3 regions of the Kocuria oxytropis genome follow, and region 3 is predicted to be linked to each of the others. Evidence: predicted binding sites of a transcription regulator. Region 3 holds the regulator's gene; each other region holds the start of a gene.

Region 1 (9,934 bases), on a different contig from region 3:
TATTAGTAACCATACTGGCAATAAGCCCACTGGCCAATGGCTTCACCAAGAGTGAAACCCCTGGAACCGCGCGGAATCCGGGCTCATCCTGCCCGGACTCCCGGTGTCCCCGGCGCGGCTCCCGGCGGGGCCGCGGCACGCACCGCCGCCGGTGTCCCCGGGTCGGCGAGGTCCCAGGCCTGCACCGCGCTGAGACTGATCCCCCGGGGTCCGGTGCGCCGCGTCCGGCCCCGCACCAGGAGCATCCGCGTGCCGAACAGGTGCTGCCCCGAGCGGTCCTGCGCGTCCGGGAAGAAGGCGCAGTCCACCGTGCCCGTCCCGTCGTCGAGACTGACGAAGACCACCCGCCGGCCGCTGCGCAGAGGAGGGGTCATGGTCGAGACCCGCACCCCCGCCACGAGCACCTCGGAGCGGTTGCGAAGCTCCAGCAGCCGCTCCGCGGGCGTGACCCCGAGCTCCCGGAGCAGGGGCGCCCAGCTCTCCAGCAGGTGCGCGGAGACGTCCACCGCGAGCAGGTCCAGCTCGGTGCGCACCTTCTCCTCCAGGGTGGGCTCCGGGCGCTCCGCGGGCAGGTCGCGCAGCTCGAGGTCCCCGAGCGGCAGGGCGAGCTGGCCCTCGACCTGCCCGGCCGGGCGTGCGGAACGGGTGCTGTCCGCCCGGGTCCGCAGGGCGTGCACGAGGTCAGCGCGGGAGGCGGCGCCACCGGACCGGCGCAGCAGGCCGTCGAAGGCCCCGACGGCCGCGAGGCGCTCGAGGGTGCGCCGGGCGGGCCGGGCCCGCTGCCGCAGGTCGGCGAGCGAGGCGTAGGGCTGCCCGGCCACGATCCGGCGGACCTCCGCCTGCGAAACCCCGTGGATCCCGGTGAGGGCCAGGCGCACGCCCAGGCGGGCGGGGTCGTCGTCGAGCCGTTCCACGCGGTAGTGCTCGTCGGAGCGGTTGACGTCCACGGGCAGGACGGGGATGCCCATCCGCCGCGCCTCCCCCACGAGCAGGCGCTTGGGGTACATCCCCGGGTCGTGCTCCCACAGCCCCGCGAGGAAAGCCTCCGGGTGGTGGGTCTTCAGCCACGCGGACTGGTAGGTGGGCACCGCGAACGCCGCGCCGTGGGCCTTGCAGAAGCCGAACGAGCCGAAGGCCGCCAGGATCTCCCAGACCCGGTCCACGACGTCCAGGGGGTAGTCCCGCGCGCGGGCCCGCTGCCGGAAGAACTCCTCCACCTCGAGCTCGCGCTCCGAGCCCAGCCGGCGGCGCAGCTCGTCGGCCCGGGCGAGACCGCAGCCGGTGAAGGTGTCGAGGATGCGCAGGACCTGCTCGTGGAAGACGGTCACGCCGTGGGTCTCCGCGAGGATCGGGTCGAGGGCGGGGTGGATCGAGACGGGCGCGGACCAGCCGTGGCGGTGCTCCAGGTAGGGGCGGACCATGTCCGAGTGCATGGGGCCGGGACGGAACAGGGAGATGTCCACGATGAGGTCGCGGAAGCTCGTGGGCGCCATCTTGCCGATGAGCTCGCGCTGGCCCGGGGACTCGATCTGGAAGCAGCCCAGGGTGTGGGTCGAGCGGATGAGCTCGAACGTCTGCTCGTCGTCCACGGGGATCGCCTCGAGGTCCGGAGGGGGCCGGTCCGGGTGGGTGCGCGCCACCTCGTCGACGGCGTGGGCCAGTGCCGACTGCATCCGGACCCCGAGGATGTCGAGCTTGAGCATGCCCATCGGGTCCATGTCGTGCTTGTCGAACTGGCTCATGGGCATGCCCGCCCCGCCGGGCTGCACCGGTGTGCGGTCCAGGAGGCTCCGGTCCCCCAGGATCACCCCGCACGGGTGCATGGAGATGTGCCGGGGCAGCCGGTCCAGGCGCTCGGTGAGGTCCACGAGGAGGTCCAGCTGCTTCTCCTGGGCCACCTGCTCGGCGAACTCCCGCAGCTCGGGCCGGCGGGCGATGGTCTCCCGCAGCGCGGCGGCCGGCAGGTGCCACAGCTGCTTGGCGGCGCCGTCCACGGTCTCGGGGTCGAGGCCGAGGGCCAGCCCGGCGTCCCGCACGGCGCCGCGGGCCCGGTAGGTGTTCTGCATGCTCATGAGGCTCACCCGTTCGGGGCCGAAGCGCTCGAAGATCCTCCGGTAGACGCGGTGGCGCTGGGCCGACTCGACGTCGATGTCGACGTCCGGGAGGGTCGAGCGGTCGTGGGAGAGGAAGCGCTCGAAGAGCAGCTCGTGCTCGAGCGGGTCCACCTGGGAGACGTCGAGGAGATAGTTCACGAGCGAGGACACGCCGGAGCCGCGGGCGGCGTGCCGGACGCCCATCGCCCCGATCATCGCCGAGACCTCGGCCACGGTGAGGAAGTAGGAGGCGAAGCCGAGGTCCTCGATCACCCGCAGCTCCTGCCGCAGACGGTCCTGCACGGCCCGCGCGGCGCCGCGGCCCGGGTAGCGGCGCCCCAGTCCGGCCTCGCACCGGGCCCGCAGCTCCGCGGGCGCCGGCCGCTCGAGACCCAGCACGGAGGCCTCCGGCACCACCGGCCGCCCCCAGCCGCAGTCGGCCACCGGGTCGAGCCGGCACCGGTCGGCGACCCGCTGGGTGCCCGCCAGCAGGTCCGCGGCACCGGCGGCGCCGAGGTCCGCGGCCCGCGCGATCTCCGCCGCGAGCGCGTGCATCTGCCGCGCGGGCTTGAGCCAGCCCTGGCCGTTGGGCTGCAGAGGCTCCGGCGCGGCCGCCCGCCGGGACGCCCCGGGCCGCCCTCCCCTGCCGCCGGAGGGGAGGGGGTCCGCCCCGAGGGTCTCGAGCGGGGTGAGGGCGCGGGCGGCGTCGAGGACGTCGGCGGTGGCGGCCTCGGCGGGGGTGGCGTAGCGCACCGCGTTGGTCAGCACGGGGGTCACCCCGGCCTCGAGGGCCGCGCGCAGCATCCGCGCCGCGTGGGAGGTGCTGCACGCGGTGCCGGGGGTGGCCAGGTGCGAGACCACCTCCACGGCGAGCGCCGGTGCGGGCAGCAGGGTCCGCCACCGGGCGAGGGCGGCGCGCCCGGTGCGGTAGCGCCGGGCCGCGAGCTCCTGTCCCACGTCGGAGGCGGGTCCGAGCAGGACGGTCAGGGCCGGTTCCCCGTGCCGGGGCGGGACCGCGGAGGCCGCGATCTCGGCGGCGGTCACCCCGGGCGGGCCCTTCCCGGCGTGGGCGGTGGAGACGAGCCGGCACAGCGCGGCGTAGCCCGCACCGGCGGTGCCCCCGGCCGCGAGGACCACGATCCGGCCCTGGACGTGCTCGCGCCCGGGGGCCAGCAGGGCGAGGTCGACCCCCAGGACCGGGTCGATGCCGTGCTCGCGGCACGCGCCCAGGTGCTTGACGGCGCCGTAGAGCCCGTCCCGGTCGGTGCAGGCGAGCACGTCCGCGCCGTCGGCCGCCGCGGCGGCCACGAGGGCGGCGGGACGGCTGACCCCGAAGTGGGCGCTGAAGGCGGTGGCGACGTGCAGGTGCGGAAAGCTCACACCCTCATTCGAATACGTGTTCGAATATTAAGTCAATTGCAAACCGCCGGAGGGGCGCGCCCTCCGGGGTCCGCGGTCACCGTCCTCACCGCCGGCCCCGATCCGTCCGGACGTCCTCGTCCCGCCGGTGCCTGCCAGGCCCGGCGCTCACCCGCCCGTGGCGCAGATCGCGCGCTCGATCAGCACGGCGCTGCGGCGGTCGATCTCGTCCTCCACGAGCCGGTCGGGGGGCTGGGGGTACCACCCGAGGTCGTCGCGCACCTCGGCGGCGACCTCGGACCCTCCGGCGCCGGGGGCGACCCGGAAGGTGGCCAGCAGGGGCAGGGCCCGCCACCCGAACTCGGAGGCGGTCCCGCGCCGGCGGAAGGAGGCGTCCGAGCCCACCGGCACCTCCACGCAGCCTTCCTCGGGGCGGACCGACGGGCCGAGGTCCGCGAACGCCGTGTGGATCCGCTCGAGGGTCTCCTCCGGAGGCAGCGGGCAGGTCCAGGCCCGGGTCGTGGTGATGCGGGGCCGCCGGGGCGGCCGGCGCGCCGGCCAGGGGACGACCAGCCGCTGTCCGAGCACCAGCGCGACGACGACGAGCGCCGCCGCGCCCAGCGCCAGCTGGGCCACGGAGACCGCGCCCCGGAGGAGGATCTGGGCCAGGACGAGAACGACGACCGCCGATCCGGCCGGCCCGGCCAGCCGGTCCCACCCCCGGGTGAAGCGTCTGGCGGGCACGCGATCTCCTCTCCTGGCCCGGGCCGCGGCACGCCGCGGCGGTCCTCCCTCGCCGTCATTCTCGTCCCCGGGAACCCCGGGCAACAGGTGTGCATCAGTAAAGGGGACAACCTGTGACCCCGCCCCGCTGCCGGGCAAGAGCGGGGGCCGGGAGGGCCGCGGTGTCCTCCACCGTGCCTATGCTGGCCCCGGCGGCCCGGGGAGCGACACGGCGGCCCGGGAGCGACACGGCGGCGCCGGGACGAACGGCCGCGACGACGGAGGGACGTGGGGCATGACGGAGACCTATCGGTACGACGTGGAGGTCCTGCACCTGCTCGTGTCCCCGGCGCACGCCTACTTCGGCCGCGCCCGGGACGGCGCCGCGGACGTCCCCACCACCGATGCCGAGCGGGTCGAGCTGGTGGCCGGCAAGGGGGTGGTGGGCGACCGGTTCTTCGGCAAGGCCGCGCACATGGACGCCGCCGTCACCCTGCTCGCCGTCGAGGCGCTCGAGGCCATGGCGGCGGACCTGGGCACGGCGCCCTTCGACCCGCTCCTGACCCGGCGCAACGTGGTCCTCCGCGGCGCCCACCTGGCCCCGCTGCTGGGCGAGGAGTTCGCACTGGAGTCCCGGGGCTCCCTCGTGCGGCTGCGGGGAGGACGGCCCGCCCACCCCTGCGCCTGGATGGACCGGGTCCTGGCCCCGGGGGCGCACGCCGCCATGCGGGGACGAGGGGGCCTGCGCTGCCGGCCGCTGTCCACCGGCGAGCTGCACCGCGGGCCGGCCGTGCTGCACAGCCCGGTCCCGCTCGAGCCGGAGCAGGCCGGGGTGCCGGTCCTGCGGCGGCCGTCCCGGTTGCCGTAGGACCCGGCGACCGCCGGCGCTCCCCGGCTCGCCCGGGTCCGTGCCGGCTCAGGCCGGCGCGAGCCGGGGCAGCACCGAGTCCCCGAAGGCGTCGAGGAAGCGGTCCTGCTCCTGGCCCACGTGGTGCAGGTAGATCTCGTCGAAGCCGAGCTCGGCGTACTCGTGCAGCCACTGGGCGTGCCGGCCGAGATCGGCGGAGACGTTGACCGCACCGGCGACCTGCTCGTCCCCCACGTCCTCCTGGACCGCCTTGCGCAGGTAGTCCTGGGGCGAGGCGAGCTCGGCCATGGTCACGGGGTCGAAGACGTTGGTGCGCCACTGGTCGAGGGCGATCGCGCGGGCCTGCTCCGGGTCGGGCGCCCAGCTCAGGTGCACCTGCAGCGCGGCCCGGCCGGTGCCGCCGGCCTCGCGCCAGGCGTCGAGCATCCGGCGCAGGTCGTCCAGGGGCTGCTGGACGGTGATGAAGCCGTCGGCCGCGGGGGCGAAGCGGCGCAGCGTCGCCGGGGTGAGCGCGGCCACCAGCAGCGGGGGCGGGTCGGCCGGAGGGTCCCAGACCCGGGCGCGGTCGGCGTGGAACGGCTCCCGGCAGGACACCTCCTCGCCCGCGTGCAGCCGGCGGACGACGTCGAAGCTCCCTTCGAGGAACCGCTGCCGCTGCTCCTTGACCGGCCACTCCGGGGCGACGGCGCGCTCGTTGAGCTTCTGCCCGCTGCCCAGGGCGGTCCACGTCCGGCCGGGGAACATGCGGGCGAGGGTGGCCGTGGCCTGGGCGGTGACCACGGGGTGGTAGCGGCGGCCCGGGGCGTGCACGAACCCGAACGGCAGGTCCGTGGTGGCCAGGGCAGCCCCCAGCCAGGACAGCGCGAACCCGGAGTGGCCCTGCTGCGGCGACCACGGCTCGAGGTGGTCGGAGCACATGGCGGCGCCGAAGCCGGCCTGCTGGGCGTGCGCGACGTCGCGCAGCAGCTGCTCGGGAGGGATCTGCTCGTGGGAGGCGTGGAAGCCGATCGTCGCCATGGGGTTCTCCGGTCGAGGGCTGGAAGGGTCTGGTCGGGAGGGACGGGAACGGCGCCGGAGCGGGCAGACCCGGCCGGAGCCTCCGGACCCGGCCGCACCGGGCGCCGGGTCAGCCGGAGACCGGCAGGAGCTCCTCGGCAGGCGTGCAGACGTTGCGCAGCTCGCCGATGCCCTCGATCTCGGTGACGACCTCCTGACCGTCGCGCAGCCAGATCCGGCGGGGCTTCCGGGCCAGGCCCACGCCGGCGGGGGTCCCGCAGGCCACGAGGTCGCCGGGCTCCAGCGTCAGGAACCGGCTCAGGTACTCGACCAGCTCCACGGCGGAGAAGATCATCCGGTCGGTGCCGGAGTCCTGGTGCAGCACGCCGTCCACGGTGCAGCGGATCGCCAGTCCCGCCTCGGGGTCGATCTCGTCGGGGGTGACGACCACGGGACCCACCGGGGTGGTGCGGTCGAAGTTCTTGCCCTGGAACCACTCGGAGGTCCGGCCCTGCCAGTCCCGCACCGAGATGTCGTTCATGATGGTGTAGCCGGCGATCGCGGCCCGCGCCTGGTCGAGCGTGGCGTGGCGCAGGGGCGATCCGATCACCGCGGTGAGCTCGGCCTCCCAGTCGATCTTCTCGGACTCCTCCGGCATGGCGATGGGGTCGGTGGGACCGATGAGCGCCGTGGCGTACTTCGCGAAGATCGTGGGGTGCTCCGGGATCTCCTGGCCGACCTCCTCGGCGTGGTCGTAGAAGTTCAGCCCGGCGCACAGGATCTTGCCCGGGCGCAGGACGGGGGTCGCCAGTTCGCCCGGCTCCGGTGCGGGGCCGGGCTCCCCGGGCAGGTGCAGGTCGCCCCCGGCGAGGAGGGCCCCGACGTCGGGGACGGGAAGGTAGACGGTCCGCCCGTCCTCCTGCCGGAAGGCCTGGGTGGTGCCGTCGCGTCGCACGGTGCCGAGTCTCACGGGTGCTCCCTCACGTTCTGCGGTGCGGTCTCCGCCTCCGATCCTATGCATCCCCGGCAGGTCCGCGCACCGGGGACCGACCCCCGCGCGGGCCGGTGCCCGGGCTGGCTAGGCGCAGCGCACCACCCGGGCCCCCGAGGCGCTCGTGGCCGCGAGCAGCCGCCAGCGCCCGGTGTCGAGGGTGTGGACGAGCTCGAGGGTCAGCAGCTCGGAGCGGACGGTGAGCTGGGCCTGGACCCGCCACATCTGCTGGTCCACCGCCCCGACGCCGCGGTCCTGGGGCAGCCGCGCGTCCTCGGCCCACCAGGCCCGCCGCTCGTACCACCGGACGGGGTCCTGGGCCACCCGGTAGCTCCGCCCGCGCCAGCGCACTCCCACCGGCACTCCGTCCGTGTCGCAGTCCACGTCGACGCTCTCCGTCAGGAAACCCACGACGGCTCCTCTCTCCCTCGGCCGGCGCCCCTTCCCGCGGTGCGCCCTGTTCCCTGGAAGCTAGAACACCTGTACGACAGGCTAACTCCCGGGGGCCTACAGGCGGAACAGGTGTTCCCTTTCCGGTGCGGTCGCGTCCCGTGAGTTCACTTTTGTGATCGAGCTGTGGGAAGCATGGACAAGCCCAGCGAAATGGATACGCTGAGTGCACGGAGGGCGTGCCCAGCGCGACCCGCCCGGGCGTCCCATGTCCCTCGTCCGCCCCGCCGGAACGTCCCGGCGTCGACCTCACGGAGACCTCCCATGACCGGAACCATCACGCTGATCGCCCACACCGCGCCGAACACCAGGACGCCCGCGGTGACCCTGCGTCCGGCCGCCCCGGAGGACGCCGAGAGTCTCGCCCAGCTCTACTACTCCTCCTACGAGCAGGGCGGGGTCTCCAGCCTGGAGGAGGCCCGCCAGGTGGTCCGGGGCGTCTTCGACGGGGAGTACGGGCCCTTCCTCCCCGAGGCCTCACCGGTGGTGGTCGACGACGACGGGACCGTGGTGGCCGCGGCACTCGTGCTGGCCCGGCGGGTCGGCGAGGACCTCCCCGACGTGCCCTACATCTTCGAGCTGTTCACGGCGGCCTCCCGCCGCCGCCAGGGCCTGGCCGAGCAGCTCGTGCGCTGCGCCATGAGCACCCTGTACGACAACGGCTACGACCAGGTCAGCCTGCGGATCGCCGAGGACAACGCGGCGGCGCTCGCGCTCTACCTGACGCTCGACTTCAACCGCTGGGTTCCCGAGACCGACTACGTCTGAGTCCAGGGCGGCGCCGGCTCTCCAGGGGTTCCTGCTCCGGAGGACTCCGGTCTCCAGGAGGTTCCTGCTCCGGGGAGGTCCGGGGAGACCACCACCGCAGCAGCGGGCGCAGGAGCCGCGGAGCAGGACCGGGGAGGACGCACGAGGCGCCGGGAGTCCCCCACACGGCAGAGGCCCGGGACCCGCTCGTCGCGGGGCCCGGGCCTCTGCCGTGTGCGGCTCAGAGCTCGAACTCCTCCCGGACCGGGGGCTCGACGGCGACGTCGACGAACCGCGCCCAGCGGGAGCGCACCGCCACGAGCCGCGTGCTGTCCTTGTCCGTGGCGCCGGGGTGCCGGGCCTCGAGCACCGCGGCGGCGTCCTGCTCGGCAGCCCCCTCCAGCACGGCGGCCTCGCCCTCGAGCTGGAACTCCTGCCCCGTCCCGGAGACCAGCACCAGGGAGACCCTCGGGTCGGAGCCAAGGTTGGCGAACTTGCGGCTCGCCGTGTTCGTGCCGAAGACCAGCCGGCCGTCGTCCTCGGCCGCGAGGTTGACCCAGGCGGACTCGGGGCAGCCCTGAGCGCTGTTGGTCGCCACCACGCCGCCGCCGTGGGTGCGGACGAACTCCACGATGCGGCCGACGGGGTCCGGTGCGGTGGGGGTCATGGAGGTGCTCCTGCAGGACGGGGTCAGGGATCGGGAACCGGGAGTGGGTCCGTTCGGTGCCCACGGTACGCGCTCAGAACAGGGCGGGCTGCGGCACCACGAGCTCCGGGGAGTTGTTGCGCACGTTGCCGACCGCAGGGTCCACGGGGTCGAGCACCCAGCGGGCGGCCGTCCGGTGCGCCTCGGCCCGGACCAGGTCCACGAGCTGCGGGGCGTCCTCCTCCCCCGGGCGCAGCCAGTCCCCCACGTGCTCGGGCGCCAGGGGGATCGGCATCCGGTCGTGCAGCTCGTGCAGCTCCGTGAGCACCGGGTGCTCGTCGGAGGGCTCCGGGGAGTCGGTGGTGAGCACGGAGCAGGACAGCAGCCACGTGCTCCCTCCGCCGTCCCGGCCGGGCTGGAGGGCCGCGGAGTGCAGCTCCGTGCCCTCGGGCACCCGCCACCACTCGTAGATCCCGGCGAACCAGATGGTCTCCGCGGGGTCGGCGGGGTGGACGTAGTATGGCTGCTTCCGCCCGCCCCGGCCCGCCCCCGGCTCCTTCTTCCACTCGTAGTAGCCGTTGGCCGGGACCGCGCACCGCCGGGCGCGGACGGCCTTGCGGAAGGACGGCTTCTCGAGGACGGTCTCCGAGCGGGCGTTGAACATCTTCGACCCGACCGCAGGGTCCTTGGCCCAGCCCGGGACCAGTCCCCAGCGGGCCACGTGCAGCTCGCGGACCAGCTCACCGCCGTCGTCCCCGCCCGTCAGGCGTTCGAGGACGATCGGCACGTCGGTGGTGGGCGCGGTGTTCCAGTTGGCCCGCAGCCGCTCCTGATCGGCGGGGTCGCCGAGACTCTCGTCCGGGACGGCCCCGGTCTCGGCCACGAGGTCGCCCACGGCCCGGGCGATGACATAGCGTCCGCACATCTGCTGCCTCCTCGGTCTGCCCGGCCGGCGGCCGGACTCAGTCGGTGAGCTGCCCGTAGCCCAGGTACTCGGCGTACATGCCGTACACTTTGCGGATCCCGCTCTCGACCTCGGCCACGGTGGTGCCCGGGCGCAG
Region 2 (9,934 bases), on a different contig from region 3:
TCACGGCTTCGGGAACCGGGGTGGTAGCAGCGATGGTTTGGGCGGTGGTGATGAAGGCTCGTGCGGTGGGGCTGATGGTGTCCTCTCGCCAGGCGATGCTCACGGTCGAGGGCGGCAGATCCTCGACCGGGACGAAGGCCAAGCCGGGCCAGTTGTAGAAGCGTTGGGTGGAGGACTGGGTGAAGGCGATGCCCTGGTGGCTGAGAATGGCTTCGAAGCACTCGTCGACGGTTTTCACATCGGCGCCGATGCGGGCTGGTTGCCCGCCCCGGGCTTCGATGGCCAGCCAGAAGTCCCGCCAGATCTCAGGGGCGTGGCGGGCCACGAAGGGGTCGTCCAGCAGCTCTTCGACGAAGACCGTCTTCCGGGAGGCGAATCGGTAGGTATCCGGCATGGCCAGGATTCTCGGTTCGGTGAACAGCGGTTCGGCCCGGAGCCCTTCGCATTCCGGCATCGGCGGGCGGATGAAAGCAACATCGGCGCTGCCATCGGCCAGCCCGGCGGTGGGATCGGCGAAGGGGTAGGAACGCATCTGCAGGTGGACCTCAGGATGCTGTTGACGGTAAGCGGCCAGGACCTTCGGGGTCAGTTCAGCCGCCGCGTTGGCTTGGAAGCCCACCACCAGCCTCTGGCCCATGCCCTGGGCTGTGCGCCGGGTGGCCTCCGCGGCGACGTCGGCGGCGGCCAGCAGAGCTCGGGCATGGTCCAGGAGCACCTCTCCGGCCGGGGTGAGACTCACCCCGCGAGGAGAGCGGACGAGCAAGGGAGCACCCACGGAACGTTCCAGATTGCGGACCTGCACACTCAACGACGGTTGGGCGATGTGCAGCCGGGTGGCCGCGTGCCCGAAGTGCAGCTCCTCGGCAACAGCGACGAAGTACCGCAGGACACGCAACTCAAATGGTGGGAGCATCCTTCCACGGTAGAGAGCGGCCCGGCCGGAGCCAATAGGTATGGCCTATTGCGGGATAGCAGACCGGTCATGGCCATGTGATCGGGGCCACGGTGCAATGGGGGTGGTAAATCGCCACGGCAACCCCGAAAGCACCGGGAAGGACCACGACATGACTGCCACCACCGAGACCACCTCCGTCCAGCAATGGGCCGAGGTCTTCAGGACTGCCAATGACCAGGATCCGGAGATCCAGGCGCACGGGAAGTACTTCACGTGTTCCTATCTGTTGGACATGGAAGACCACACCGTCGTGGTGCGGATGAACGCCGGTGAGGTCGCTGAGATCAGCATCGATCCTGGCCCCCTGGGTGCCCCGTACCAGTTCGCCATCCGTGCCAGTGCCGCCACCTGGCGGGAGTTCGGGGTGGAGATGCCGGCGCCGATGTTCCACGGCATCTGGTCGGCGTCCTTCCAGCGCGACATGCGCCTGGAAGGGGATGTGCTGGTGCTGATGCAGAACCTGCGCTGCCTCACCCGCCAGATCGAACTGCTGCGCACTGTCGGCGTCCCCGTCTGACTCCTCTGCACCGCCTGGAAAAGGAGAACTCTCATGGCTCGCATCTCACCTGTCACCGGCCACTACGTCACCGTCGAGGTCGACGGCTTGGAGTACAAGGTCTTCTACCTCGAGAACGGCACCGGCCAGCCGCTGATCTGCCAGCACACCGCCGGCTGCCACAACCACCAGTGGCGGGATCTGCTCGAGGACGAGGAGATCACGACCAACTACCGGGTCATCGCCTATGACCTGCCCCGGCACGGCAAGTCCGACCCGCCGGAGAACACGGCATGGTGGACCGAGGAGTACAAGCTCACCGCCGATCACTACGCCAACTTCATTCTCGCGCTGTGCGATGCCCTGGAGTTGGAGAACCCGATCTTCATGGGTTCCTCCTTCGGCGGTAACATCGCCCTGCAGCTGGCCTACCGGCGCCCGGACCGCTTCGCCGCGGTCATCCCCGTGGAGGGGGCGGACTACTCCCCGGGCTTCTACCTGGACTGGTGGCAGCACCCGCACGCCAACGCCGCCCAGGTCTGCGCCAGCGGGACGTGGGATCTGATGGCTCCGCAGTCCCCGGACGCCGATCGGTGGAAGACCTGGTTCTACTACACCCAGGGCTCGGAGGCCTTCAAGGGGGATTTGCACTTCTACTCCGTGGACCACGATCTGCGCGGCAAGCTCGGAGACATTGACACCGATCAGTGCGCGGTGGTGATGCTCACCGGCGAGTACGACTACCTCACCACCCCCGAGGACGGGGCGCGCACGGCCTCACAGATCCGCAATGCGGACTTCATCGAGATGAAGGAGATCGGCCACTTCCCGATGAGCGAGAACTACCCCGTCTTCGCCGGCTACCTCAAGCAGGCCCTGGAAGCGATCAAGACCAAGAAGGGGGCCTCCGTCAGCTCCTGAGCCTGGCCCTACCGCGGCCACCGACAGACGAAGCCACCCTTCACATGTCGGAACGCCAACACCCACCAGGGGTAAACCAACCCAAGGACCCGTCCCGCTCCCATCGAGGACGGGTCCTTGGCATGTCCGGGCCACCGGCCAGAATCCGGAGCATCAACACGAGTCAACCGTAGATATATACGTCTGTAGCGAGTATGAGCGTTAAAATATCGAATATGTGTTCTATTCTGGCGATATGAGACCCCCCGTGCCGCTGACCATTGACGACCCGGTGCTGGTGAACGCGGTCCTGGTCCGTGTCCCGGCCGGCTTCCCCTCCCCCGCCCAGGACAGCTTCGACGACGGGCGGATCGACCTCAACGAGGTCCTGATCCGCGATGTCACCTCCACCTACCTCTTCCGCGTCACCGGAGACTCCATGGAAGGCATCGGGATCTACCACGGCGACGAGGTCCTCGTGGACCGGTCACTGACCCCGCGGGACGGCAATGTGGTGATCGCGGTGCTGGACGGGGACTTCACCATCAAAACCCTCCACGTCTACCCCGACCGGGTGGTGCTGCACCCGGAGAACCCGGCCTACCCCGACGTCGAGGTTCCGTCCCTGTCGGAACTGGTGGTCTGGGGTGTGGTGGTTTACGGGATCCGCCACGTCCACTAACCGAGCGGGTGGTGGTGTGTGGTGATTGCCCTGGTGGACGTGAACAACTTCTACGCCTCCTGCGAGGCACTGTTTGAACCTTCCCTGACCGGCAAACCGGTGGTGGTGCTGTCCAACAACGACGGCTGCGTGGTCGCCCGCTCCCCCGAAGCCAAGAACCTGGGGATCCGGATGGGTGACCCCTGGTTCCAGCTGCGGGCTGATGCCGTCCGGTGGGGGCTGATCAAACGTTCCTCCAACTACCAGCTGTACGCGGATCTGTCTGAGCGGGTGATGCTGCTGCTGGCCCGCCATGCCCGTGGCCAGGAGGTGTACTCGATTGATGAGTGCTTCCTCATTCCCCCGGACGGCACACCGGCCGAGCAAGCACGGTGGGCGCGCCGGCTGAAAGCCACCGTGGCCCGCAACGTCGGTCTGCCGGTGAGCATCGGCATCGCGAGCACGAAAACGCGAGCCAAGATCGCGACCGAGGCTGCGAAGAAGCTGCCCGCCGCGCACGGGGTCGTGCACTGGGATCAGGCCCCTCAGGGGTACTGGGACCGGCTGATGGTCCAGCTGCCGGTGACCGAGGTCTGGGGCATCGCGGGACGGTTGGCTAAGCGCCTGGAAGCGATGGGGATCGAGACGGTGGCGCAGCTGCGCGATGCGGACCCGGTGGCGATCCGGCAGTCGTTCTCCGTGGTGCAGATGCGCATCGTGTTAGAGCTCAACGGGCACCCCGCCATCCCCGTTGAAGACATCGCCGCTACCAAGCAGCAGATCCTGGTCTCCCGGTCGTTCCCGGACCCGATATGGGATCCGGAGATTGTCGGGGCGGCCGTGGCCGAGTTCGCCCAACGCGCCTCGCGCCGGCTGCGCAAAGAAGACGAGGTGGCCGGGCGCCTCACGGTGTTTGCCTCTACTTCCCCGCACCGGCCCGGGCCCACCCACAACGTCTCGGCCAACGTGCGCCTGGCTGTGCCCACCAACGAACCCGGACCCCTGGTCGCGGCAGCCCGGGCCGCCCTGGTGCCCAAGCTGATGCACGGCATGTCCTACATGCGCGCCGGCATCCTGTGCCTGGACCTCGCCCCCGACGGGGCCGTGCCGGTCCTGCCCGGAGTCCTCGAACAACCCGCACCCCTCGGGGAGCTCATCGACGCGGTGAACCGCCGCTTCGGCACCGGCACCCTCGCTCTCGGTGGGTTTGGCGCCCACTCCCCCACCCCCTGGGCCAACCGCCAAACCGACCTCTCCCCCAGGTACACCACCGACTGGAACGAACTACGCACCGTCAGCTGACCGATAACTCACCACCCGGGGGTGCTTCAGGAAATGGCAGCTGTCACACATCTTCTTGGCACTGGCGGGACGGCGAATCACTTTAGGGGGTCACTGCCAGGAATAAGTACCACATCAGTGCCGCATGAGTGTGGTACTAGTATGGTACTGGTGTGGTGTGATTTCAGTATGTTCGACCCTCTGGAGCTGGCCACTCCCCCCTTTATTCGCACTGACCACTACCCCAGTGGACTTCCTCGGATGGTGTAGTGGTAGCGCAATTGCTAGGAGATGATTCGCTACCCCACGGCGATGACCGGACATGGGGGTGCCGTACCGACCACTGTCGATACGGCACCATGTTGGTACTTGTTTAGTACCAACACCACATCAGTGTGGTATGAGTAATGACTACTTAAGGGGCACGTTCTGACCGTATCGCTCCTCGAGCACTGGCCATACGAGCTCTTCAATCAACTTTTGCTGAGAGGTGTCCTCAGCTTCAGCGGCATAGTTAAGCAAGGCGTGCTGGGTGTTGTTGAATCGGAAGTTGTACCCCTTCACCTTGGCTCCGATTCGTGCCCGCCGCTTCCACGGCTTCAGGGGTGGCCCCTGTTCGGGGGCCCCGGATCCAGAGCCTTCAGCTGCCGCTGCAAACCGCTCGATCTCTTCCTCGCGATTGGTGGCAACCGGGCCACGTTTCCTCACCATGAGAAGACCTCCTGGGTCAGCAGTTGGATCTCGGCCTTGGCTTTGGCATCGCGCATCTCTACGACTCCCTTGCCGTCGGCCAGGCAGTCGGCGAAAGCCTTGCGCTGATGCAGCACGGTTTCAGCAAGTCGCACCCGGGGGAAGTCCTCGAGGTACGACTGCGCTTCTTCTCGCTCCTTGGTAAATACGTTCGAGGAGACAAAATTCAGAACCAGCATCGACTTGAGGTCCTCGTTGAAGTCTTGGGCTCCTTCGACCGTCTCCAGAAGGCCGGCCACAGCGTCGAGGTCAGCTTGGGTGGCGCGCGTAGGGCTGATCAGCATGTCCGCGGCGGTGAGCGCTGTGCGCATCTCCTTGGAGTCCTTGCCCGGGACGTCGACCAAGATGTGATCGAACTTAGGTCGAAACTCTTCCAGGAACTTATGTAGTGATCCCGACTTCTGTACGGACTGTATCGAGGGGAGTCCGGCTTCTTCTCGGTCAGTGGTGAAGTTCGAGGTCGTGCGGATGGTGGGGTCAGCGTCGACCAACAGTACGTCTTTTCCCTGCCGTTGCAGCTCAACGGCCATGTTGACGGTGAGCGTCGACTTGCCCGTTCCGCCCTTCTGATGTCCAAAGACAATGATCATGGCACCACAGTAACACCATTATAATGCTACTCAAGTACCAAACTAGTACCACACCAATATTGTATTAGTCTGGTACCAGAATTGTGTGATTGGGGAAGTCTGTCCTATGTCTGCGGGGGGAGCTCGTTGTGCCCAGCGGGTGGCACCCCAAACTCCGGGTGCTTACCTCGGCCCGCAACGTCTCCAACCGCGAGGCCGACCGGGCCGATCATGCGGAGTTGCGGCTGAAGATCTCCCTGACCGGCCTTCAAGCGGATGTGGTGGTCATTGACTGCCCGAACCGGCAGGGTGGGCCGTTGACGTTGTCGGCGTTGAACGCTGCGGACACCGTGGTCTACGCCGCCACCGCCACCAGCGATGGCATCGACGGGGTGGACGGGGCGAGGCGCACGGTCGCCCAGTTCCGCCGGCACCGCCAGCAGCTCGGCGCCCCGGACACCCTGACCGAGGCCGGCATCGTGGTCGGCGGGGTCAAGGAGACGATCATGAGTCGGGCGGCGGTGGCCAGCCTCGAGGAGCTGCGCGCCACCGGGTTGTTCTTGGAGCCGTTGATCCCGGACCGGGCCATCGTCCAAGAGGTACGGATCTGAAGGGGAGTGGTACGGCCAATACCGCAAGGGCTCCCGCGTGCTGGATGCCTACACGGCGATCGCGAAGAAGGTGCTGCGATGACCGAGCAGCCCGAGCGTCCCGCATCACTCCAGCGTCGCCGGCCCCGTCCGGCCCCGGATGAGCACATCGACCCGGTCGACTACACATCTCCACGCGTTATCTCGCCCCAGCCCGCGACACCGGTGGTGGCGACCCCGCCGGTGCAAGCGGCACCGGCGGGGGAACCCACGGTCGCTGCGCCCAAGCGCGGCCGCGGCCGGCCGCGCCGGGAACCCACGATCCAACTCGGGGTGCGGGTGGCCCAGGACGTCTCCGATCTGATCGAAGAGCTCACCGAGCACGACGGCACCGCCCGCGCGGTGATCGAGAACGCCGTGCGCGCCTACGCCCAACAGCTCAACCGATAGCACCGGCCCTCGATAGGGGAGGGGTGCGGCCTCGGGCGGCTTTCCCATGGTCGGCGAGGAAGGAACCCGGCTCACCGTCGCTGGTGGGCCGGGTTCTCTTCTTCTGGGGACAGGCGGCGGGATGGGGCGGGTGGTTCCGTGGGTCTTCGATCGACCCGGGTGCCCGCGACCCCTTCCGAAAGGAGCCAGGGCCAACCCCCAGCGAGGTCTGTTCCCGGGCGCCAAAGGGACGACCAGCGCTGTCCAGACTGGGCGCGGGGCGTCCCGGCGGCACCGTGGCCGGACACGGATCCTCAGCCCGTCACCGGCTGCTCACCGTGCGGAGAGGCCATCGTGAGGGCCCCCGTGCTCGAGCCCTGCCCCGAGACGTTCCCCGGTGATGCCGCGGCCGTGGCCGCCGGCATCAGACCCTGCCGTCGCGGAGCACCCGGACAGGCCCGAGGGCGTGTCCGGGCGGGGGAGTGGGGGTCTACTGGGCGGCGTAGTAGGCGTCCTTGACGGACTGGTGGATGCGGCCGCGGTCGGAGACCTCGTAGCCGTTCTCCTTCGCCCAGGCCCGGATCTTCGCCGTCTCCGGGTTACCACCGGAAGAGGAACGTGTCCCGGTGGTCCGGGTGGGCTTGGACTGGGCCCGCCGGCCAGCGGCAGCGAAGGGGCGCAGGACCTCCCGCAGCTTCTCCGCGTTAGCGGTGGACAGGTCAATCTCGTACTGCCGGCCGTCCAGACCGAACTGGACGGTCTCCTCAGCAGGACCACCCTCGAGGTCGTCCTCCAGAATGATCTGCACGCTCTGAGCCATCACAACACCTTTTCCTTGATCTCGTTCTGTCTTCCGCCGGAATGCGCTCACTGTCTGGAACGCCAGCATCGGTTCACTTTCCCATAAGGTATTGGGGTAAGTCGAAGTGCCACCGATGGGGATGAGCGTTTTCACGCACCGACTCACTCTACCGACAAAGGGCCATGGTTATTCAATTGCCTTTGGAAGCGGCGGGCGCGCTCACATAGACATCACTTACAGATATACCGATGGCCCGACGCATGCGTCGGGCCATCGGTATAGACGGACACGCCGGGCAGTGGGCGTTCCCTGCTATTGGGAACGAGCGGCGGCCTCGGTAGGGATTGGAAGTTCGATCGAGTTTGAAATCGCCATAGACGAGTCGACCTTGCCGAGTCATCCAGCTGGTTGTCACCGCTTCCCAGTGGCTTTTTCCTCCCAGAAGTCCAGTAGGCGTGAATTGGAGACCCTGGAGGGGGTCCTGTAGCGCTTGTTCTTGCCGGCGAGTACCTCACGGGCGAGCTGGTGGAGTTCCAGGGCAGAGCTGCCACGCCAGTTCAATTTCAGGGCTCCGGCTAGCAGCTCGTCCGCGGTGAAGGCATAGCCATGCTTTCGGAGTTGTTGCAGTCCGTCCAGGACAAGGTCGAAGTCGCTGGGGTGCCCCAGTCCCGTGCTGCTGTTGATGCTGCCGGTGAAGTCCATCAGGGCCTCCCAGACGACGGGTTCGCGGACAGTGGGGTTGGCGGGAGGGATAACGTCTCCGCCCAGGTGTTCCGGGTGGTAAGCGTCCACCCAGGGCTGGAGCCACTCATTGTTGGTGGAGATCGCCACGATGGCGGAGGCGCCACGGAGGTCCTCGGCCGCAACCAGGGACTCCCTGTTGGGGCAGTACACAATCAACGGCCCTCTGGGGCTTTGATTGCTGCTGGTGTGCCGGTCAGCGCTGATGCGCACGCCGCGTTTCTCCAGCTCCTGGAGCACGGGGACGTCCCGGATGTAACCGCGCTGCGGAACCCGCAATCCAATCGATTCCCAAGCTGGGGTCTCACTGTGGTCGAAGGCCCACTTCAGGGCCGGACGAACCGCATCCTCGGGCAGGACGGGCAGAGCGACGTACGCGCGGGGGACATCACGCTGAGGCTCGAACATCACCATGGGTCAAGGCCTACTTTCTCGGCTCGAAGCGCAGCACAACAGTCATGACCGGCTTCAGCCCTTCGGCGGATGCGGGTCATTGCCGTAGGAGTTCTTCTCACCGATACGACCGTCCTTGTTCTTGATGACGTGCTCAGCACCCCGGGCCACGGCCATCTGCCGCCCGGTTCGCTGGGCCTGCGCCTTCGTGGCCGACACATTGCTGGCGCGGCTGTTCCCTTCGACCTTGTTCTTCCACACGCCGTCCTCGTTGTACGTCGTGACGCTGGGCTTACGAGCCATGCCATTCCCCTTTCGAGTATCAGTAACGGAGTGCTATCCCTATGTAATCGAATGTACTCAGGGGGTCCGACGACCTAATGAGCTCTGTGATGTCACCACTGATTGAACGTCGGCGCAGGGGGTGATTCCGTCGCCCTCCTTTTCCTGCAAAGGGCGGGGGTGCGGGTGCTTCCAGGGGGCGCGTGCGAAGCAGGAGGGGCCCAGAACAGCGCTGCAGATCAAACAGAACACCCCGATGGACAGCAGCCAGCTGAACCAGGGTGGCCCTTCCGTCACTCCTCGGGTGCTGAAGCCCTGGGCGAAGCCGATGAACACGCTCAGGCACCACAGGCCAACCCCGAGCGAGAGCAACACGGCCACGCCTTGCCATCCGACCTGATCGACCGTTTGCCGGCCGGCGAAACCGTCCACGCTTCTCGCCACCAGAGACTGCCCGTCGAGATATGCCTGGGCAATCCGGCGCCGCTCCTGGATCGAATTGGACCACCGCATGATGCCGTAGCAGACAAGCAACACCATCCCGAGCCCTGCGGCGGTGACACCGCGATTCTCTGCGGTGAGTGATTCCCGGACCGGCGAGTCGGTCGGAATGGTCCCGAGGTAGGACGCCGTTGTTGCCGCCCAGCCGAGGCCGAGGAGGATGACCAAGGCCGCGAGCAACAGCTGCCGGCCGGGGACGGCGTGCAGCGCCAACAGCTTCGCGGTGGTCTCACGCTGGAGACTTTGAGCTACCGATCGATCGAAGGTGGGCGACTTGGACTCCGCTTCCTCCCGCCAGTAGGCGGCCTGGTGCCGTAGCCGCGCGGCCAGAGTGAGCTGACCCAAGGCCATGGGAATACCTGCGGCCGAGGCGGCAGCAGCAAGCAACGGCGCGATGAGGTCAATCAAAGGATTCACGAACGTGATTATGTCCCTGTTTCAAAAACCTCGGATCAACTGGCCCGTGCTTTGGCCGGATGGGGTGCCTCGGCCATGACCTGCCCGGGAGGCGTCAGCAGACCGCTGAACATGCCCCGTACACGGTGTTCCGTCGATACGGGCATGGGTGGCATCGTGGTCCCGCG
Region 3 (9,934 bases):
GATCCGCGCGGTGCGCCAGGTCTTCGCGGACATCGACGCCCAGAACATCCCCGAGATCATCGTGCTGAACAAGGTGGACGCCGCCGACCCGTTCGTGGTCGAGCGGATCAAGCAGCGCGAGCGCAATGTGGTGGTGGTCTCCGCCCGCACCGGGGAGGGCATCGACGAGCTCCGGCAGCGGATCAGCGAGTCCATCCCGCGCCCCGAGACGGTGCTGGAGCTGCTGGTCCCGTACCGGCGCGGGGACGTGGTCAGCCGGCTCCACGAGTGGGACGCCGAGATCCTGCGCACCGAGCACCTGGCCGAGGGCACCCACCTGCTCGTGAAGGTCCGCGAGGACCTCGCCGCCGAGCTCGCGGAGTTCGCCCCCGAGGACGCTCCCGGCTTCGGCGCCGAGAGCGCCTGAGCGCGTGGCCACCGCCGTCGTGGACGGGGCCGGGCACGATCTGCCGGACGTGCGCCCCGAGACCCTGCCCGGAGCCCAGGACGCCCTGACCCTGCTGGACACCGCCGTCACCGCGATGGGCGGGCAGGTCCGGGACGGCCAGCGCCTGATGACCGCCAAGGTCGCCGAGGCCCTGGACCGCGGCCGGCACCTGCTGGTCCAGGCGGGGACGGGCACCGGGAAGTCCCTGGCCTACCTGGCCCCGCTCGTGGCGCACGCCCAGCACGCGGACAAGCCGGTGGTCGTGGCCACGGCCACGCTCGCGCTGCAGTCGCAGATCGTGGGCCGGGACGTGCCGCGCCTGCTGGCGGCCCTGGAGGGCGAGCTCGAGCGCGACGTGGACGTGGCCCTGCTCAAGGGGCGCAGCAACTACGCGTGCCTGCACAAGATCGAGGGTGGCTATCCGTCCGACGACGACCCCGGGGCGCTGTTCACCCTGCCGGACGCCGCCCCGCACCCCGGCGCGGCGCAGCCGGAGGCCGCCGAGAACCCGGGACGCCTGGGCCAGGAGGTCCAGCGGCTGCGGGAGTGGGCCCGGGACACCGCCACCGGGGACCGGGACGACGTGCTCCCGGGCGTCAGCGACCGCGCCTGGCGCCAGGTGTCGGTCACCGCCAAGGAGTGCCTGGGCCGCGGCTGCCCCCTGGTCGAGGACTGCTTCGCCGAGCTCGCCAAGCAGCGGGCGGGCGAGGCCGACATCGTCATCACCAACCACGCCCTGCTCGCGATCAACGCGTTCGAGGGCGTCACCGTGCTGCCCGAGCACGACGTCGTGGTCATCGACGAGGCCCACGAGCTCCAGGACCGGGTGACGGGCGCCGTCACCGGTCAGCTCTCGGCGGCCACGGTCCGCTCGGCCGCCGCGTCCGTGCGCAAGCACACCTCGGCGAGCCCCGACGCCCTCACAGCCGGCGCCGCCCGTCTCGAGGCGGCCCTCGCCGGTGCTCCCGCCGAGCTGCTCCACCGCGGCCTGGGGGAGGCCCAGGCGGCGGCCGTGGCCGAGATCCGGGACGCCGCCCGCACCGTCATGACCGAGTCCAAGGCCGGTCCCGGGGAGAAGGACGCGGACGCGGGCCGGCAGATGGCCCGCTCCCGGGTGAGCGACGTGCTCGACCTGGCCGAGCGCCTCCTCGCCGCCGAGGAGCACCGCGAGGTGCTGTGGATCTCCCGGCAGGGCGGCTGGGAGCCCAGCCGCGGCTACGTGCCCGCCGAGGTCACCGACCCGGCGACCCTGCACGTGGCGCCGCTCAGCGTGGCGGGCACCCTGCGGGAGGGCCTGTTCGACGGCCGCACCGTGGTCCTCACCTCGGCGACCCTGTCCGTCGGCTCGTCCTTCGACTCCGCCGCCGGCGCCCTCGGCCTGCGCGGCGAGGGCGCACCGCGCTGGGAGGGCGTGGACGTCGGCAGCCCGTTCGACTACCCGAGGCAGGGCATCCTCTACCTCGCCGGGCACCTGGAGAAGCCCGGCCGCCGGCTCACGGAGGCCCAGCTGGACGAGATGCTCGCCCTCCTGGAGGCCTCCCGGGGCGGGGCCCTGGGGCTCTTCTCCTCCCGCCGCGCCGCGGAGGAGGCGGCCGAGGCCCTGCGGGCGCGCACCGACCTGCCGATCCTGTGCCAGGGGGAGTCCTCGCTCGCCGGCCTCGTCCAGGAGTTCACCGAGGACCCGTCCACGAGCCTGTTCGGCACGATGAGCCTGTGGCAGGGCGTCGACGTCCCCGGCGCCTCGTGCCGGCTCGTGATGATCGACCGGATCCCCTTCCCGCGCCCGGACGACCCGCTGGCCAGCGCTCGCGCCCGCGCCGCGGAACGGGCCGGCGGCAACGGCTTCATGTCCGTCTCCGCCACGCACGCGGCCGTGCGGCTGGCCCAGGGGGCCGGGCGGCTCATCCGCGCGGGCGGGGACCGCGGCGTCGTGGCGATCCTGGACTCCCGGATCGCCACCGCCCGCTACGGCGGCTTCCTCCGCGGGTCCCTGCCGCCGCTGTGGACCACCACCGATCGCTCGGTGGTGCTCGGGGCGCTGCAGCGGCTCGCCACGGGCTAGCTAGCTAGCGGCTCTCCACGGGCCGCCGGGCCCCCGCCGTCGGCGGGGGGCCCGGCAGGGGCGGGATGCGGCTCAGAGGCTGCGCAGCACCGAGACGACCTTGCCCATGACGGTGGCGTGGTCTCCGAGGATCGGCTCGTAGCGGGTGTTCTGCGGCAGCAGCCACGTGTGCCCGTCCCGCTGCCGGAAGGTCTTGACCGTGGCCTCGTCGTCGAGCAGCGCCGCCACGATGTCCCCGTTGTCGGCCGCGCTCTGCCGGCGCACCACCACCCAGTCGCCGTCGCAGATCGCGGCGTCGATCATGGAGTCCCCCTTCACGCGCAGCATGAACAGCTCGCCGTGCCCGACCAGCTGGCGGGGCAGCGCGAGGACGTCCTCGACGGCCTGCTCGGCCGTGATCGGCCCGCCGGCGGCGATGTGGCCGACCAGCGGGACCATCGTCACGTCCGCGGAGGTGGACAGCTCCGCCACGGAGTCGCGAACCGCGGGGCGCGCCGTGCGCTCGGAGGGCTCGGCCGCGGCCCCGGTGGTCTCCTCGGCGCCGCTGCCGCTCAGCCGCAGGGGGGTGAGCACCTCCATCGCCCGCGGGCGCTTGGGGTCGCGGCGCAGGTAGCCCAGCTTCTCGAGCTGGGAGAGCTGGTGAGTGACGCTCGAGAGGGAGGCCAGGCCCACGAGGTCCCCGATCTCCCGCATGGACGGCGGATAGCCGTGCTCGGCGATGGAGCGCTGGATGGCCTCGAGGATCGTGCGCTGGCGCACGCTGAGCCCGCGGCCGCGCGAGCGCGCCCCGGGGCGGGAGCCCCGGGCGGGGGACTCCTCGGGGGTGGGGGGCTGGGCCATGGGGGCGTCGTCCTTTCCCGTCCGGCCGCTGGTGCCGCCGCCGGTCTGCGCGGTCCCGGTTCCGATGTCGGACCCGGGTGGTTCGATGGATCCCGGTCGGCAGGCGCCGGGGGTCCGCAGCGCGCGCCGGCCGGAGGCCTGAACCTGCCCTCAGCCTAGGCGACACGCCGTGGGTGTTCAAACATCTGTACGAACCGGTGTCGACAGCGTTCGCAGACACGTGCTAGACATGGGTCATCGGTGTTCGAAAGTATGTTCGATCGAATGCAGGCCCGCAGAGGCCGTCGAGCGAACCGGTGTTCGAGATCGCCCGCCCCGTGCGGGAACGTCAAGGAGTTCATGTCATGAGTGCCAGTGCCACCCTCAGCGCCGTCGTCACCCGCCGCCGCGAGCCCGCGGGGCCCGCCCGGGGTCTCGGCCGCGCGCTCCGCCGTGCCCGCCCCGCGCGCCCCCGCACCCCGCTGACCCTGACCCGCCGCGGCCGCCTCGTGTTCCTGGGGCTGCCCGTCCTGGCCGGCTCCGCCGCCCTGGTCGTGCTCGCGGTCGTCTTCCTCGTCCCCTCCACGGCCACCGCCACGAGCGCGCCGGTCCCGGGCGCCGGCACCGAGCAGGCCACCGTGTTCCCCGGGCAGAGCCTGTGGGAGCTGGCCGTGGCCGCCGACCCCGACCGGGACCCGCGGGACGTCATGGACGAGATCGTGGAGCTCAACGACCTGGACAGCTCCGTGCTCGTGGCCGGTCAGCTCCTCGAGGTCCCGGCCGGCTGAGCGGAGCACTAAACTGTCCGGGTGACGCAGAACCTGGACCGACTCAACGCCCTCCCGCTCCGCGACGACCTGCGCGGCCGCGCCCCGTACGGCGCCCCGCAGCTCGACGTCGCCGTGGCGCTGAACACCAACGAGAACACCCACCCGGTCCCGGCCGACGTGCACGCGGCCATCGTCCAGGAGGTGACCGAGGCGGCCCGGTCCCTCAACCGGTACCCGGACCGCGAGTTCACCGCCCTGCGCGAGGAGCTCGCCGCGTACCTCGGCCACGGCCTCGGACCCGAGAACCTGTGGGCGGCCAACGGCTCCAACGAGATCCTGCAGCAGATCCTCCAGGCCTTCGGCGGCCCCGGGCGCTCCCTGCTGACCTTCGTGCCCACCTACTCCATGTACCCGCTGCTGGCCTCCGGCACGCACACCGGCTTCGTGGCCGGGGAGCGCGCGGCGGACTTCGGGCTGAGCGCGGAGTCCGCGGCCGAGCAGGTGCGCCGGCACCGCCCGGACGTCGTCTTCCTGTGCTCGCCCAACAACCCGACCGGCACGGCGCTGGGCACGGACGTGGTCACCGCCGTGTACGAGGCGGGGGAGGAGTTCCGCACGGTCGTGGTCGTCGACGAGGCGTACGCCGAGTTCTCCCACCGCGGCACCGCCACCGCGCTGTCGCTGCTCGAGGGCCGTCCCCGGCTGATCGTCTCCCGCACCATGAGCAAGGCCTTCGCGCTCGCGGGGGCCCGGCTGGGCTACTTCGCGGCGGCCCCCGAGGTCGCCGACGCCGTGCGCCTCGTCCGGCTGCCCTACCACCTCTCGGCCGTCACCCAGGCCACGGCCCTGGCGGCGCTGCGCCACTCGGGGTCGCTGCTGGCCACCGTGGAGGACATCAAGCGCCAGCGCGACCGGATCGTCGAGGGCCTGGTGCGGCTCGGTCTGCGGCCGGCCGAGTCCGACTCGAACTTCGTGTTCTTCGGCGGCATGGACGACTCCCGGGGCATGTGGGAGGCGCTGCTCCAGGACGGGGTGCTCGTGCGGGACGTCGGGATCCCCGGCCACCTGCGGGTCACGGCCGGCACCGAGGAGGAGACCACCGCGTTCCTGGCCAGCATGGAGCGGATCGTCTCCGGCCGCTGACCGCCCCCGGGCAGGGGCCCTCCCGTCCCGGATAGCATGGAAGCAGACCACCACCACCGGATCCCGGGCGCCGCCGCGCGGCCCGGCCCGGACCACCCGCGGCCCGCCGACGGCCGGGCCGCGCCCGCGAGGAGTTCCCACCGAATGAGCGACCAGACCACCACCGGCCCCCGGGCGTCCCGCCGCGCCGCCCTGGAGCGGCGCACGAGCGAGTCCACGGTGTCCGTCGAGATCGACCTCGACGGCACCGGCAAGAACGACATCGACACCTCCGTGCCGTTCTACGACCACATGCTGACCGCGCTGTCGAAGCACTCGCTGATCGACATGCGGATCCGGTCCACCGGCGACACCCACATCGACGTCCACCACACCGTCGAGGACACCGCGATCGTGCTCGGGGACGCCCTGCGCCAGGCGCTGGGCGAGAAGGCCGGGATCCGCCGCTTCGGCGAGGCCACGGTCCCCCTGGACGAGGCCCTGGCCCACGCCGTGGTCGACATCTCGGGGCGGCCCTACGTGGTGCACACCGGTGAGCCGGAGGGCCAGCAGTACCACCTCATCGGCGGGCACTTCACCGGCTCCATGGTCCAGCACGTCTTCGAGTCCCTGGCCCACCACGCCGGGATCTGCCTGCACGTGACCCTGCTGGCCGGCCGGGACCCGCACCACATCGCCGAGGCCCAGTTCAAGGCCCTGGCCCGCGCCCTGCGCCAGGCCGTGGAGCCCGACCCCCGGGTGCACGGCATCCCGTCCACGAAGGGAGCCCTGTGAGCACCGAGGACGACACCACGGGCCCCGGCGGCTCCCGGCCCACCGTCACGGTCCTCGACTACGGGGCCGGCAACGTGCGCTCGGCCGTGCGCGCCCTCGAGGCCGCCGGGGCGGACGTGGTGCTCAGCGCCGACCCCGAGGCGGTGCTCGACGCCGACGGCCTCGTGGTCCCCGGCGTCGGGGCGTTCGCCGCCGTCATGGAGGGGCTGCGCTCCGTGGACGGGCTGCGCCTCATCGGCCGCCGCCTGGCCGGGGGCCGCCCCGTGCTCGGCATCTGCGTGGGCCTGCAGGTCCTCTTCGAGTCCGGGGTGGAGCACGGCCGGCAGACCGAGGGCATGGGCGAGTGGCCCGGCGTCGTCGAACGGCTCAAGGCGGACGTGGTCCCGCACATGGGCTGGAACACGGTCGACCCGCCCGAGGGCTCCGTGCTGTTCCGGGGGATCGAGGACGAGCGGTTCTACTTCGTGCACTCCTACGGCGTGCAGGAGTGGGACTTCCCGCAGAGCATCGAGAAGATGCGGCCGCCGCAGGTGACCTGGTCCGACCACGGCGGGCGCTTCGTCGCGGCCGTGGAGAACGGCCCCCTGTGCGCCACCCAGTTCCACCCCGAGAAGTCCTCCGCGGCCGGCATCCAGCTGCTGCGCAACTGGCTCGGCACCCTGCCGCGCACCGGACGGCTCGACCACCTCAAGGCCGGCGACCCCCTCGGCGGGGACACCCTGGCCGGCAGGCCGGCCCCGGGGACCGGGGACGGCGCGGCGTGACCGCCGCCGTCCTCGTGATGGTGCTCGGGGCGTTCTTCGCCGGCGGGGCCATCTCCTTCCAGCAGCAGAAGAAGCCCGTCTGGACCGTCGTCCTCCTGGCCACCGTGGCTCTCGCCCTGATCGGCTACGGCTGGTACGCCTGGTTCCAGGGCCGCTGAGCACCGCCCACCCGTCCCACACCCCGACCCCGAGAAGAGAGATCCCATGCCCCTGAGCGAGACCCCCCGCCTCCAGCTGCTGCCCGCCGTCGACGTCGCGGACGGCCAGGCCGTGCGCCTGGTCCAGGGCGAGGCCGGCTCCGAGACCGGCTACGGCGACCCGCTCGAGGCGGCCCTCGCCTGGCAGGAGGCCGGCGCCGAGTGGATCCACCTCGTGGACCTCGACGCCGCCTTCGGCCGCGGCGACAACATCGACGTGCTCCGCCGCGTCGCCGCCGAGCTCGAGCTGAAGGTGGAGATGTCCGGCGGCATCCGCGACGACGCCTCGCTGGAGCGCGCCCTGTCCCTGGACCCCGCCCGGATCAACCTGGGCACCGCGGCCCTCGAGAACCCCGAGTGGACGCGGAAGGTCATCGCCGAGCACGGGGACGTCATCGCGGTGGGCCTGGACGTGCGGGGCACCGTGCTCGCCGCCCGCGGCTGGACCGAGGAGGGCGGGGACCTGTGGGAGGTCCTGGACCGCCTCGAGGACCACGGCTGCGCCCGCTACGTGGTCACCGACGTCACCAAGGACGGCACGCTGAAGGGCCCCAACCTGGAGCTGCTGCAGCAGGTCGCGACCCGCACCGACAAGCCCGTGGTCGCCTCCGGCGGGATCTCCTCCCTCGAGGACCTCGCCGCCCTGCGCACCCTCGTGCCCTCGGGCGTCGAGGGCGCCATCGTGGGCAAGGCCCTCTACGCGGGCCGGTTCACCCTCGAGGAGGCCCTCGACGTGGCGGGCCGCCCGGGGGCGCGGTGACGGAGCGGCCCCTGCCGGCGCACATCGCCGCCCAGCTCGCGGGCGCGGGCGGCACGGAGGACACCGGCGGCCAGGCCTGGGCCGGGCGCGACCTGGGGGAGGGCACCAGCCACACCCACCGGTTCCCCGACGACGACGGCACCGCCGCCCCGGCCGTGCTCGAGGCCCTCCGGGCCCTGCGCGCGGGCACGGGGGACGAGGCCGCGGTGGTCGCCGCGCTCGCCGGGACCCGGGTGTTCGTGCCCGTGGTGGCCGAGGTCTCGGCCTCGACCGTCACGGAGGCCGGTCTGGTGGCCGACAAGGAGGCCGACATGGCGCTCGTGTCCCTGCGGTCGGCGGACGGCCGTGCGGTGCTGCCCGTCTTCTCCTCCACGGCGGCCCTCGCGCGCTGGCACGACCGGGCGCGGCCCGTGGCCACGGACGTCCGCCGGGCCGCCGTGGCCGCGGTCCAGGACGGCACCCAGCTGCTGGTGCTCGACCCGGGCGCGGACCTGCCGTTCGTCGTGCGCCGCCCGGCGCTCTGGGCGCTGGCCCAGGGCAGGACCTGGACGCCCTCCTACCGCAGCCCGGCGGTCGAGGCGGCCGTCCTGCGCTGCGCCGAGGACCTGCCCGGGGTCCTCGCGGTGGGCACGGCCCCCGGCGACGGGGTGGCGGCGCGCGCCGCGGACGGATCGGTCGTCAGCGGTGGTGGGACCGGCCCCGAGCTGGCGGTGGTGCTCTCCCTGCGGGCCGGCCTCGACCGGGCGCGGCTGGACGACGTCCTCGCCCGCTTCCAGGCCCGGCTGAGCGTGGAGCCGGCCCTCGCGGAGGACGTGGACTCGATGCAGCTGCGCCTCACGACAGCGGGCTGACCCGGGGATCCCGGATCAGCCCGCCGCACGCGTGCCGAGGGTTCTCAGCTGACGGGGCCCGTGAACCGCTCGCCGGGCCCCTGGCCGGGGGCGTCCGGGTAGACCGAGGCCTCGCGGAACGCCAGCTGCAGGGTGCGCAGGCCGTCGCGCAGCGGGGCGGCGTGCTGCGAGCCGATCTCCGGGGCCGCGGCCGTGACGAACCCGGCCAGCGCGGTGATGAGCTTGCGCGCCTCGTCGAGGTCCTTGAGCTCCTCGGCGTCCTCGCCCGCGGCGAGCCCGCACTTCACGGCGGCCGCGCTCATGAGGTGCACGGCAGCGGTCGTGATGACCTCGATGGCGGGGACCTCCGCGATGTCGCGCATCTGCTCGTCGACGGCGCTGACCGTCTCCTGCGGGATCTCCTGGCCGGACCGTGCGGCGTCGTCGTCGAAGCGGAAGGTGTTCTCGGAAGTCATGGCCCAACTCTGCCACACCGCCGGGCGCCGCCCGGACCCGCCCGCGGGCTCCCCGCACTATCCTGCAGGGGAGACCGGGAGGTGGGGCACCGTGTGGATCGGCTGGATCGAGTTCGACGTCCTCCTCGGGGACGTCCACTCCCTCAAGGGCAAGCGCTCGGTGGTCCGGCCCCTGGTCGCGGAGCTGCGCCGCCGGTTCCCGGTGACGGCCGCCGAGGTCGGCCACCTCGACCTGCACCGCCGCGCCCTCGTGGGCACCGCCGTGGTCGCGGCCGACGCCGCCCGGCTCGTCGAGGTGCTCGACGAGGTCGAGCGCTTCGTCGCCGCCCGGCCGGAGACCGAGCTGCTCTCGGCCCGCCGGGCCCTGCACAGCACCGAGGACGAGTGACTCCGCGCCCGCCCGCCGTTTCCCGAACCGGCGGCCCATGGGCTAGACTGGTCGGCAGTGTGCAAGTGGAGGAGACTCCCACCCGCGCCGGCCACGGCCCCCGATCCCTCGGCGGACCGCAGCACGGCCACCGGGTCCGCGACGACATCGTCCGCACGACGGCACGGCCGGGACACCTCCCGTCCGCTCCGCCGCGCAGCGCGCCACCCCCGGGCGGCGCACCGATGAGCCTCCGCTTGCCGACCGCAGCGGGGGCTTTTGTCGTTGCGGACCGGTCCGGACCATGAGGTCCCCGGAAACCTCCGGGCGATCACGCAGAACATCAGGAGCACGGCATTAGCGATCCACGTATCAATGACAGAATCCGAGTCCCCGAAGTCCGTCTCGTCGGACCCGCAGGCGAGCAGGTCGGCATCGTCCGCGTCGAGGACGCACTGAGGCTGGCCCGCGAATCGGATCTCGATCTGGTCGAGGTGGCGCCCAACGCCAAGCCGCCGGTGGCCAAGCTCATGGACTTCGGCAAG

What was found. The regulator LexA, encoded in region 3, represses DNA repair genes until DNA is damaged. The targets are predictions, from matches to a motif close to TCGAACANNTGTTCGA.
Region 1: the regulator LexA is predicted to act here: its motif matches at 3,482-3,497, upstream of QYM41_RS10615 (DNA polymerase III subunit alpha).
Region 2: the regulator LexA is predicted to act here: its motif matches at 2,582-2,597, upstream of QYM41_RS16595 (LexA family protein).

Annotation. Positions count from the first base shown of each region.
Region 1 covers NZ_JAVFXA010000009.1:39,349-49,282, forward strand. Annotated here, with positions in the region: gene QYM41_RS10615 (DNA polymerase III subunit alpha) at 84-3,473, opposite strand; gene QYM41_RS10620 (hypothetical protein) at 3,621-4,196, opposite strand; gene QYM41_RS10625 (MOSC domain-containing protein) at 4,471-5,043, shown strand; gene QYM41_RS10630 (TIGR03885 family FMN-dependent LLM class oxidoreductase) at 5,092-6,060, opposite strand; gene QYM41_RS10635 (fumarylacetoacetate hydrolase family protein) at 6,170-7,009, opposite strand; gene QYM41_RS10640 (DUF6504 family protein) at 7,118-7,441, opposite strand; gene QYM41_RS10645 (GNAT family N-acetyltransferase) at 7,745-8,248, shown strand; gene QYM41_RS10650 (pyridoxamine 5'-phosphate oxidase family protein) at 8,469-8,894, opposite strand; gene QYM41_RS10655 (SOS response-associated peptidase) at 8,968-9,798, opposite strand; gene QYM41_RS10660 (lipoate--protein ligase family protein) at 9,836-9,934, opposite strand, start outside.
Region 2 covers NZ_JAVFXA010000025.1:5,559-15,492, forward strand. Annotated here, with positions in the region: gene QYM41_RS16580 (LysR family transcriptional regulator) at 1-913, opposite strand, end outside; gene QYM41_RS16585 (hypothetical protein) at 1,065-1,472, shown strand; gene QYM41_RS16590 (alpha/beta fold hydrolase) at 1,506-2,372, shown strand; gene QYM41_RS16595 (LexA family protein) at 2,608-3,033, shown strand; gene QYM41_RS16600 (Y-family DNA polymerase) at 3,052-4,314, shown strand; gene QYM41_RS16605 (AAA family ATPase) at 4,998-5,633, opposite strand; gene QYM41_RS16610 (hypothetical protein) at 5,945-6,223, shown strand; gene QYM41_RS16615 (hypothetical protein) at 6,302-6,652, shown strand; gene QYM41_RS16620 (histone-like nucleoid-structuring protein Lsr2) at 7,122-7,451, opposite strand; gene QYM41_RS16625 (DUF1889 family protein) at 7,845-8,588, opposite strand; gene QYM41_RS16630 (DUF2188 domain-containing protein) at 8,643-8,870, opposite strand; gene QYM41_RS16635 (hypothetical protein) at 8,928-9,767, opposite strand.
Region 3 covers NZ_JAVFXA010000006.1:30,333-40,266, reverse strand. Annotated here, with positions in the region: gene hflX (GTPase HflX) at 1-406, shown strand, start outside; gene QYM41_RS07860 (ATP-dependent DNA helicase) at 411-2,489, shown strand; gene lexA (transcriptional repressor LexA) at 2,562-3,329, opposite strand; gene QYM41_RS07850 (LysM peptidoglycan-binding domain-containing protein) at 3,674-4,096, shown strand; gene QYM41_RS07845 (histidinol-phosphate transaminase) at 4,118-5,221, shown strand; gene hisB (imidazoleglycerol-phosphate dehydratase HisB) at 5,366-5,995, shown strand; gene hisH (imidazole glycerol phosphate synthase subunit HisH) at 5,992-6,759, shown strand; gene QYM41_RS07830 (CG2302 family histidine operon protein) at 6,756-6,917, shown strand; gene priA (bifunctional 1-(5-phosphoribosyl)-5-((5-phosphoribosylamino)methylideneamino)imidazole-4-carboxamide isomerase/phosphoribosylanthranilate isomerase PriA) at 6,964-7,716, shown strand; gene QYM41_RS07820 (SseB family protein) at 7,713-8,567, shown strand; gene QYM41_RS07815 (DUF1844 domain-containing protein) at 8,612-9,022, opposite strand; gene QYM41_RS07810 (DUF503 domain-containing protein) at 9,114-9,410, shown strand; gene infC (translation initiation factor IF-3) at 9,746-9,934, shown strand, end outside.